DNA from 2 places in the Aeromicrobium sp. MLTX1 genome. Region 2 is predicted to be linked to the other one. Evidence: riboswitches for the same ligand, from Rfam matches in the RefSeq annotation. Region 2 holds a riboswitch; the other holds the start of a gene.
What was found. A riboswitch is a leader RNA that binds a small molecule or an ion and turns the genes downstream of it on or off. The one in region 2 is predicted to bind thiamine pyrophosphate.
Positions count from the first base shown of each region.

Region 1: linked by a shared signal. The riboswitch ahead of ACK99Q_RS02925 (ECF transporter S component) and the one ahead of thiM (hydroxyethylthiazole kinase) in region 2 are both predicted to bind thiamine pyrophosphate.

Region 1 is NZ_JBKFDN010000001.1:626,014-630,860, forward strand. It holds gene ACK99Q_RS02910 (DUF6801 domain-containing protein) at 1-852, opposite strand, end outside; gene ACK99Q_RS02915 (energy-coupling factor transporter transmembrane component T family protein) at 970-1,644, opposite strand; gene ACK99Q_RS02920 (ABC transporter ATP-binding protein) at 1,641-2,990, opposite strand; gene ACK99Q_RS02925 (ECF transporter S component) at 2,994-3,593, opposite strand; TPP riboswitch at 3,583-3,692, opposite strand; gene ACK99Q_RS02930 (DUF6801 domain-containing protein) at 3,767-4,847, opposite strand, start outside.
Region 2 is NZ_JBKFDN010000004.1:15,403-20,249, forward strand. It holds gene ACK99Q_RS17320 (sensor histidine kinase) at 1-45, shown strand, start outside; gene ACK99Q_RS17325 (LuxR C-terminal-related transcriptional regulator) at 93-740, shown strand; gene ACK99Q_RS17330 (hypothetical protein) at 747-1,784, opposite strand; TPP riboswitch at 1,840-1,934, shown strand; gene thiM (hydroxyethylthiazole kinase) at 1,925-2,734, shown strand; gene thiE (thiamine phosphate synthase) at 2,731-3,381, shown strand; gene ACK99Q_RS17345 (bifunctional hydroxymethylpyrimidine kinase/phosphomethylpyrimidine kinase) at 3,378-4,847, shown strand, end outside; gene ACK99Q_RS17350 (hypothetical protein) at 4,847-4,847, opposite strand, start outside.

The sequences.
Region 1 (4,847 bases), on a different contig from region 2:
GACCGAGGCGTCGTCGCTGGTCCCGTCCTCGTCGAACGCGTAGTCGTCGTCGACGGCGGTCTCCTCGTCGGGGGTGACGGGATCGATGACCTCGGGGTCCTCGCCGTCGCCGGTTCCACCGCCGCCGCCCCCGCCACCGCCGCCGCCCTCGGCGGGCGGCAGCGGGCACTCGGCCGCGGTGCAGCCGGCGCCGATCGGGATCGTGCCGATCACGCGGGCCGCGGCGTTGTCGCTCTGGCGGACGCACTCGAGCTCGGCCTCGGAGACCGAGCCGAGCACCGGCGGGTCCATGACGGAGTCGAGGTAGAAGGTCTTGGGCATCTGGACGTAGATGAGGCCGTTCTCGGCGGTGGACGGCACGTCGATCGCGGCGACCGTGCCCGCGGCCGGGATCGTGAGCTCGGCGCCCGTCTGGATCTGCACCCAGTCGGCCTGGAGTCCGCTGACGGGCTCGTTGCGGGTCTCGAGGACCTCGCCGCCCGGGGCCACGGCCTGCAGGACGACGTCGGAGCGCGAGGTGCCGCGCACCCGACGGACCTCCATCTTCGTGTAGAGGTGGTCGACCAGGTCGCGCGAGAGGATCAGGCTCAGCGTGGTGTCGGTGGCCGGCACGATGGAGCCCGCCTGGACGCTCTCGGGAAGGTCGGTCTGCGCGGTCACGTAGAACTGGTAGTGGCCCTCGAGCGTGGAGTTGATGATCGGGTTGGTGGCCTGGCACTCGTAGCCCACGCGCTCGACGCCGGCGGGGGCGGCAGTGGCGGCCGGGGCGAGCTGGGTGATGCCTGCACCCACGAGCGCCGTCGCGATCGCGAACCGAAGTCCTCGACGTGCAGCTGCGGCGCTCTGGCGCATGGGCTCTCCTCGCTTCAGGTCCACGGTCGTGGGTGTAAACGCCCGTTAAGCGGGCAGTGCCGACGACTGTAACCTGAAGTTGCATTGTGACGCAAGACACCTTTCGGCGGTGGTGCGTCAGAGGCCCATGAGACGCATCCCCAGCGGTACGAGAGCCAGGATCACGGCGCCCACGAGAACGCCGACGTCCGCGCGGGACCACGTGGCGGGCTCGGCCCACGTGCGCCGGTGCGCGGTCGCGAAGCCGCGCGCGTCCATCGCGATCGAGGTGCGCGTCGCCTCGCGGATCGTGTGCACGAGCAGCGCGAACGCCATCGACCACGGACGCACCTTGAGGCCGCGCGCACGGCGCGTCCGCTCCAGGTCGTGCCACGTGCGCCACGAGCCGCTGACGCGCTGGAGGGCGGCCGACAGCGCGGCGGCGAAACGGCCCGGGACCTTGAGGCTCTGGGCCAGGTAGTCGCCCAGCCGCGCGACGTCGACGTAGCCCACCGCCACCGCACCGGGCCACGCCAGCACGAACGTGCGCAGGCCGGCGACGAGGGCGACCTCGGCGTCGCGACCGCCCAGCAGCCACGTGGACCACGCGACGCTCGCCATCGGGATCAGGACGAGCAGCAGGCAGACGGCCGGGTACTTCCACGACGGCACCGTGAGGGCCGCGGCGAGCACCCACAGCGACACCGCGACGACCGCGATCGGCAGGGTGCGGATCGCGGGCGAGCCGAGGGCGGCGGCGACGCCGATCCCGATCAGGACCAGCGGGTTGAGGCGGGCGAGCAGGCTGGTCACGCCACCACCTCCCCGGCGCGCAGCAGGACCTCGCGGTCGCGCGGCAGGTCGGGGTCGTGGGTGGCGACCGCGACCGTCACGCCGTGGCGGGCGGCCGAGCCGAGCCACCCGGCCACGAGCGCCCAGGCGTCGCGGTCCTGGCCCACCGTGGGCTCGTCGGCGAGCAGCAGGCCGGGGCGGTGCGCCGCGGAGGCGGCGAGCGCGAGCCTGCGCTGCTCGCCCCCGGAGAGCCGGTAGGGATGGTCGTCGCCGCGTCCGGGGAGGCCGACCGCCTCCAGCAGCGCCTCGACGTCGACGGCCCGACCGAGCGCGCGCGGCGTGGCCTCCAGCTCGTCGCGGACCGTGGTGGCGACGAAGCCGAGCTCGGGGTCCTGCGGGCACCAGCCCAGACCGCGAGGCGCCTCGACGACCCCCGACACCGGCTCGATCAGCCCGCCGAGGGCCAGCAGCGCCGTGGACTTCCCGGCGCCGCTCGGCCCGACGAGGGCAGTGAGCGTGCCGGGGTCGAGCACGAGCGTCAGTCCGGAGACCGCGCGCGTGCGCTCGGAGCCGCGGAGACCTCGGGTGACCTGGTCGACGACGAGGTCGGTGACGCGCACGTGCGCCGGCTCCTCCGGCGCCAGCAGGTCGCCGGGAGCCTCCAGCGGGACGGGCGCGGGACGCCCGGGCATCCACAGCGCGTCGGGCACCGCCGCGGTGCGGAACTGCGCGACCGAGCCGTCGAAGACCAGGCGCCCGGCGTCCAGCACGACCACGCGGTCGACGTGGTCGAGCCACGGCTCGAAGCGGTGCTCGACCACCACGAGCGAACGGCCGCCGACGACCGCCAGGACGGCGTCGCGGACCACCTCGACCAGCGCGGGGTCGAGCATCGACGTCGGCTCGTCGAGGAGCAGCAGGTCGGGCTCGGTGGCCAGCGCGCCGGCGAGCGCGAGCCGGTGCCGCTCACCGCCCGACAGCGCACTGGTGAAGCGGTCGCGGTCGTACGGCAGTCCCACGGCGTCCAGCGCCGCGTCGACCCGCCGCCAGATCTCGTCGCGCGGCAGGCCGAGGTTCTCGGGACCGAACGCGACGTCACGCCCGACACGGTCGGCGACGATCGAGGCCGACGGGCTCTGCGTGACCAGGCCGATCCGCCCGTCGACCTCGACCGCCCCGGACGCGTCCCCCACGAGCGTCGAGCCCAGCGCACCGGCGACGGCGTGGAGCGCCGTGGACTTGCCGCTGCCGCTGGGCCCGACGAGCAGCACGCGCTCGCCGCGCTCGATCCTCAGGTCGAGCCGGTCGAGGGCGGGCCGCCTGCCGTGGAGGGGCGTCCAGGTGAAGTCGCGGAACGCGATCGTCACGCGCTACGGCCGCCCGGAGGGGAAGGAGTCGAGGGCACCCGCCTTCGCCAGCGAGCGCACCAGCAGCCAGCCGCCGAAGCCTGCGATGACGATGCCGGAGGTGACGAGGAAGCCCAGGTGCATCAGCCGCCACTGCAGGTCCCAGTCGGGGAAGTAGTACTTCCACTCGTAGAACGCCTCGAGCGCACCCGACAGCGCGCCACCGAGGGCCGCCGTGAGCAGGTCGAAGCGGCGGTAGAGGAACAGCGCGAAGATCAGCTCGGCGCCCAGGCCCTGCACGACGCCCGAGATCAGGACGGTGCTGCCCCAGGACGTGCCGCCCAGGACCAGCATCGACACGAGGGCGGCGATGAACTCGGTGGCGAACGCGGCGCCGGGCTTGCGGACGATCAGACCGCCGACGACGCCGGCGATGAGCCACATGCCGCCCAGGAGGGCGGCCGCGGGCTTGAAGCCGACCGCGGCGCCGAGGTCGATGACGTCGTAGAACTTCCCCCAGCCCCAGAAGACGACGCCGAAGGCGACGCCGAGCATCGCGATCGTGACGAGATCGATCGTGCGGTAGCGGGTGAGTCGGGTCGTGGATGTGACGGCAGAATTCATGATGACTCCCTTCGCCGGTGCTAACCGGAGCAGGTTCAAGGGTCTGCGGCTGTTCCGCACTCTCAGCGCCCTCTGCATGGCGCTCCCCTGTCGTGGTGCTGCCAGCCTAGCCCGCACGGGCCGGGCACGGCAGCGGGGGCGGACCCGAGGATCCGCCCCCGCTCACTCGTGCGTCAGTCGCGACGCGTGCGGCGGCGCAGCACGAGGGCCGCTCCTCCGGCCAGCACCAGCACGCCGCCGAGCAGCGCGGCACTCATGGCGGGACCGCCCGTCGCGGCGAGGTAGCCGTCGCTGACCCACTCGTCGTCGGTCGTGTCGGCCGCGGCGTCGGCGGGGAGGATCTCGACCGGCACCGAGGCGATCACCTCGCCGCGGCTGAGCACCACGACGTCGTGCGAGCCGGCGGGCGCGTTGGTCGGGATGCGCACCGACACCTCGCCGGACGTGGGCACGACCTTCGTGCCCATCGGGATCGGGTCGGAGCGCAGCTCGAACTCGAGCTCCTTGCCGATCCAGTTCGAGCCGAAGGCGAAGGTGATGGTGTCGCCGGGCGACAGCACGTCGTCGCTCAGCAGCTCCACCGCGTCGGGGTCCTCGTCGTCGCCCGGCCCGGTCGTCGGAGCCGTGGTGGGCTCACCCGTGGGCTCGGTCGTCGGCTGCGTGGTCGGGGCGGTCGTCGGCTGGCTGGTGGGTCCCGTGGTGGGCTCCGGCTCGGCGTCGCCGACCGGGATCGAGCCGAGGCCCAGCTCGTCGGGACCCGCGCAGGTCAGGTTGGACGGGACGGTCGAGGCGTCGGCCTTGTGGATCGTGGCCTGGATCGTGAACGCCTCGGGCATGCCCAGGCGCACCGAGGTCTCGGCGTACTCCGGGACCGTGATCTCGGGGACCGTGCCGGTGGCGGGGATCAGCCAGGGCTCGTCGGCGACCTGCGGGATCGGCGTGCGGGCCGACTTCAGGTCCTGGATGGCCACCGTCTGCGTCTGGCCACCCGTGGTCAGGGTGATCGACGAGTCCGTCGAGCCGCCCTCGGCCTCGCGGCCCTGGAGCAGCATCGCGGTGGACTGCCGCAGCAGCTCGGGCAGGGTCAGGGTGATGTCGACGCCGCGCGAGGAGATGACGTCGCCGACCTGGACCCGCGACGGGATCGTGGTCTCGGCCAGGACCTTGATGACGTGCGAGCCGAGGTCGAGTCCGCCGGCCGTGACGCGGCACGTGTAGTCGAAGCTCTTCGACAGGTCGACGTCCTCCGCCGGC
Region 2 (4,847 bases):
GCGGGCGGCCCGACGCTCGTCACCGCGCGCATCCCGGTCGGGTGACGACCGGCGGCGGGACCGCGACCGGGCCGATGCACGATGCTGGTGCGATGCGCATCGTGATCGCCGACGACTCGGTCCTGCTCCGCGAGGGCCTGCGGCTGCTGCTGACCGAGGCCGGCCACGAGGTGGTGGCGCAGGTGGCCGACGGGCCCGGGTTCGTCGCGGCCATGACCGACCACCGTCCCGACATCGGCGTCGTGGACGTCCGCATGCCGCCGAGCCACACCGACGAGGGACTGCGGGCCGCGGTCGCGGTGCGTTCGCAGTGGCCGCAGGCGCGGATCGTGGTGCTGAGCCAGTACGTCGAGGTCTCGTACGCCGACGACCTCCTCGCCGGCGGCGACGGCGGGGTCGGGTACCTGCTCAAGGACCGCGTCAGCGACGTCGACGACTTCCTCGGCGCCCTCGAGCAGGTCGTCGCGGGCGGCACCGTCCTCGATCCGCAGGTGGTCCAGCAGTGGATGGGGCGCCGGGCGGACCCGGTCGGGGCGCTCACGCCGCGCGAGCGGGAGGTCCTCGCCCTGATGGCCGAGGGTCGCTCCAACCAGGCGATCGCGCAGTCCCTGCACGTCACCGAGGGAGCGGTCGAGAAGCACACGCAGCGCATCTTCGCGAAGCTCGGCCTCCACGCCGACGAGAGCGACCACCGGCGGGTGCGGGCCGTGCTCGGGTGGCTGCGGTCCACCTCACGCTGAGGCAGCTCAGAGCGCCGACGTGCCCTCGACGAGGAGCGTCGCCGGCTCGCCGTCGTCCGGCGTGCGGACCACGGGGCTCACGGGCTCGCACCGCAGAGTGCTCAGCTCGCACGTGACGACCTGCCGCGCGCGGACGACGTTGACGACGTGGTCCTCGTCGATCTGCTCGGCCACGCCGAAGAACGTGTCGGCGTCGCTCCAGCCGGCGAGCGAGAAGTGCTCCCACGGGGAGCCGATCGCGCGCTGGACGCCGCTCGCGGCGTCGTGGGCGACGGCCTTGGTCGGCCAGGCCGAGGTGTCGAAGATCGCGCTGCGGTCCGGCGACAGGAGGCCCGTGCCGGACAGGGAGGAGTCCGAGAGCTCGCGGTGGCGCCCCTCGCCGGTGATCCCGACCCGGTAGCCCTCGGGGAACAGCGTGTCGGCCAGGTGCGGGTAGACCTCGAGGCCATCGGCGTCGAGGGTCGCGTCCTCGCGGGACCCGTCCTCGAGGTCGATCGTGGCACCGTCGAAGAAGACGTGCTTGGTGCTGACGCCGTGGAGCAGCGGCATGATCTCGCCGTACAGGTCGGCGAGGTCGGCGCCGCGGTCAGGCTTCTCGTCCGGCGTTCGGTAGAGCTGCTCGCCCGTGCGGGTGTCGAACGCCGCGACCTGCATGACGTGGGTGCCGTAGCGGTCGGTGGGGCCGCGCGACTGGTCGGTCGTGGCCAGCACGGAGCGGTCCGCGGAGACGGCGAGGTTGCGCCACCCGACGTCCGCGACCTCGTGGGTGACGCCCTCGGCACTGGTGAACAGCAGCGTCCCGCCGCGGATCCAGTAGACGCCTGTCGCACCGAGGACGAACTGGTCCACGTCGTCTCCGAGCTCCACCGTCGCGTCGCCCACGTGCAGCGTGCCGTCGAGCAGCCACGCCGGCGCGCTCGTGTCCCACGTGGTCGGACCCACGGGCAGCGTGAACGGCGCGTCCGCCGAGCCCTCGGACGAGCCCGCACACCCCGCCAGCACGACGCAGGCGAGCATCGCCACGGTCCTGCCTCGCACGCTCACCGGGACATGATCACACGGCCGGCCGCGAGCGCGTCGGACGCGCGGGCTAGCCTGCAGGCGAGACACGGGGTGCCCCACCGGGGGCTGAGATCACACCCGTCGAACCTGATCTAGTTCGTCCTAGCGAAGGGAATGTCGCGATGTCGCGCACGCCTGCAGACCTGTCCTCCTTCACCTCCGAGGCCCTGGGCCGCCTCCGCGCCCGCGGGCCGCTCGTCCACTGCATCACCAACAGCGTCGTGGTGAACTTCACCGCGAACGCCCTGCTCGCCGCCGGGGCGGCGCCGGCGATGGTGGACATCCCCGACGAGGCCGGCCCGTTCGCCACCGTCGCCGACGGGCTGCTGGTGAACCTCGGCACGCCCACCGCCGAGCAGCGGGCCGCGATGGTCGAGGCGGCGGAGGCCGCGAAGGCCGCCGGCACCCCGTGGGTCCTCGACCCGGTCGCGGTCGGCTCCTTGCCCGTTCGGACCGCACTCGCCGAGCGGCTGCGCGACCTCGGCCCCACCGTGGTCCGCGGCAACGCCTCGGAGGTCATCGCCGTCAGCGGGTCCGGAGGCGGCGGCCGCGGCGTCGACGCCACGGACGACGTCGAGGGCGCCGTCGAGTCGGCGCGTCTCCTGGCCACGCGGACCGGCGGTGTGGTGGCGGTCTCCGGCCAGGTCGACGTCGTGACCGACGGCGAGCGCCTGGTCCGGATCGCCAACGGCGACCCCCTGCTGACGAAGATCACTGGCGGTGGCTGCGCGCTCGGCGCGTTGATGGCGGCGTTCGCGTCGGTCGACGACGACCGGCTGGCCACCACGGTCGCCGCGGTCACCGTCTACACGGTCGCGGCCGAGCTCGCGGCGAAGCAGAGCGCCGGCCCGGGCACGTTCGGCCCGGCCTTCCTCGACGCACTGGCGTCGATCGACGCGACCGACCTCGACGCCCGGGCGCGGCTGTCGTGAGCGCCGACCTGTCGGTGTACCTCGTCACCGACGCGGCGGTCGCCGCGTCGCGCGGACGGGAGGTCGTGGAGGTGGTCGCCGCGGCGGCCGCCGGGGGAGTGACGGCGGTGCAGGTGCGCGAGAAGGAGGCGCCCGCCGCCGCCTTCCTCGACACGGTGATCGCCGTCTCCGAGGTCCTGCCCGAGCACGTGGCGCTGATCGTCAACGACCGCGTCGACGTGTTCCTCGCCGCGCGCGCCCGCGGTGCCCGGGTCACGGGCGTGCATCTCGGGCAGACGGACCTCCCACCCTCAGTGGTGCGCGAGCTCGTCGGCCCCGAGGCGCTGATCGGGCTGAGCGCCGCCACCCCTGCGGAGCTGGCTGCGGCCGAGCAGGATCCCGGCCGTGTCGACTACGTGGGCATCGGGGTGCTGCGCGCGACCACGACGAAGCCGGACGCACCGCCGGCGCTGGGGGTCGACGGGTTCGGGCAGCTCGCACGCAGCAGTTCCCTGCCCGCCGTCGCGATCGGCGGCATCACGAGTGCGGACCTGCCCGAGCTGCGCGCCGCGGGCGCGGCCGGAGCGGCCGTCGTCTCCTCGATCTGCGGTGCGGCCGATCCGCGCGCTGCCGCGCGCGAGCACGCCGACGCCTGGGGCCTGGCATGAGCGCCCCGGTGCGGGTGCCTCGCGTGCTCTCGATCGCCGGCACGGATCCCACCGGCGGTGCGGGAATCCAGGCCGACCTCAAGAGCATCGCCGCCCAGGGCGGCTACGGGATGGCGGTGGTCACGGCGCTCGTCGCGCAGAACACGCACGGCGTGCGGTCGGTGCACGTGCCGCCGGTCGCCTTCCTGGCCGAGCAGCTCGACGCGGTCAGCGACGACGTCGAGATCGATGCGGTGAAGATCGGGATGCTGGCCGGGCGCGAGGTCATGGAGACGGTGAGCGCGTGGCTCGACCGCGCGCGGCCGCCGGTGGTCGTGCTCGACCCCGTGATGGTCGCGACGAGTGGTGACCGCCTGCTCGACGCGGACGCCGAGGAGGCGTTGCGGGGTCTGCTGCCGCGGGTCGACCTCATCACGCCCAACGTTCCCGAGCTGGCCGTCCTCGCCGACGAGGCCCCCGCGACCACCTGGGAAGAGGTGTTGACGCAGGCCTCGCGCGTCTCGGCGACGTACGGAGTGCGGGTGCTGGCGAAGGGCGGCCACCTCGACGGCGAGTCCGTCCCTGACGCCCTGGTCGACGGGAGCAGGGTGGTCGAGTTCGTCGGAGCCCGGATCACGACCACGTCGACGCACGGCACGGGGTGCTCCCTGTCGTCGGCCGTGGCGACGATCGTCGCCCGCACGGGCTCGTGGGAGCAGGCGACGGCCGACGCGAAGCGCTGGCTGGCGGAGAGCATCGCCCATGGCGAAGGCCTGCGGGTCGGCTCGGGCCACGGCCCGGTCAGTCACTTCGCCGGGCTCTGGGCGCGGGGAGGCCTCGACACCCGGCCCACCGCGGCCGAGGTCGAGCGCGACTGGTGGGACGCGGTGGCGGACGTCCGCACCGCGATCGACGACCTGGACTTCGTGCGGGGGCTCGGGGACGGGTCGCTGTCGAAGGAGGCGTTCGGCTGGTACCTCGCGCAGGACGCGCTGTACCTGCGGGACTACGCGCGCGTGCTGGCCGAGGCGAGCCGGCTGGCGCCGACGCTGGAGGAGCAGGCGTTCTGGGCGTCCGGCGCCCACGGCGCGCTCGTCACCGAGCTGGCCCTGCACACCGACTGGCTGGGCGGCGTCGAGCCGGCGGAGCCGAGCGCCACGACCACGGCGTACCTCGACCACCTGCTGGCCGCCGCATCACGAGGCGACTACCGCGTCCTCGCGGCGGCGGTGCTGCCCTGCTACTGGATCTACGCCGACCTCGGCGAGCGCCTGCGCGGCCTCGCGACCGACGGTCACCCGTACCGGGACTGGCTGCTCACTTACGGGGATCCCGCCTTCGAGGCCGCCACCGAGCAGGCGATCGTCGTCGTCACCCGGCTCGCCGCGGAAGCGGACGACGCCACGCGGGACGCGATGTGGCGGGCCTACCGCGCCTCCTGCGAGCACGAGCGGGCCTTCTTCGCGGCCCCACGCGAGGAGGCGGAC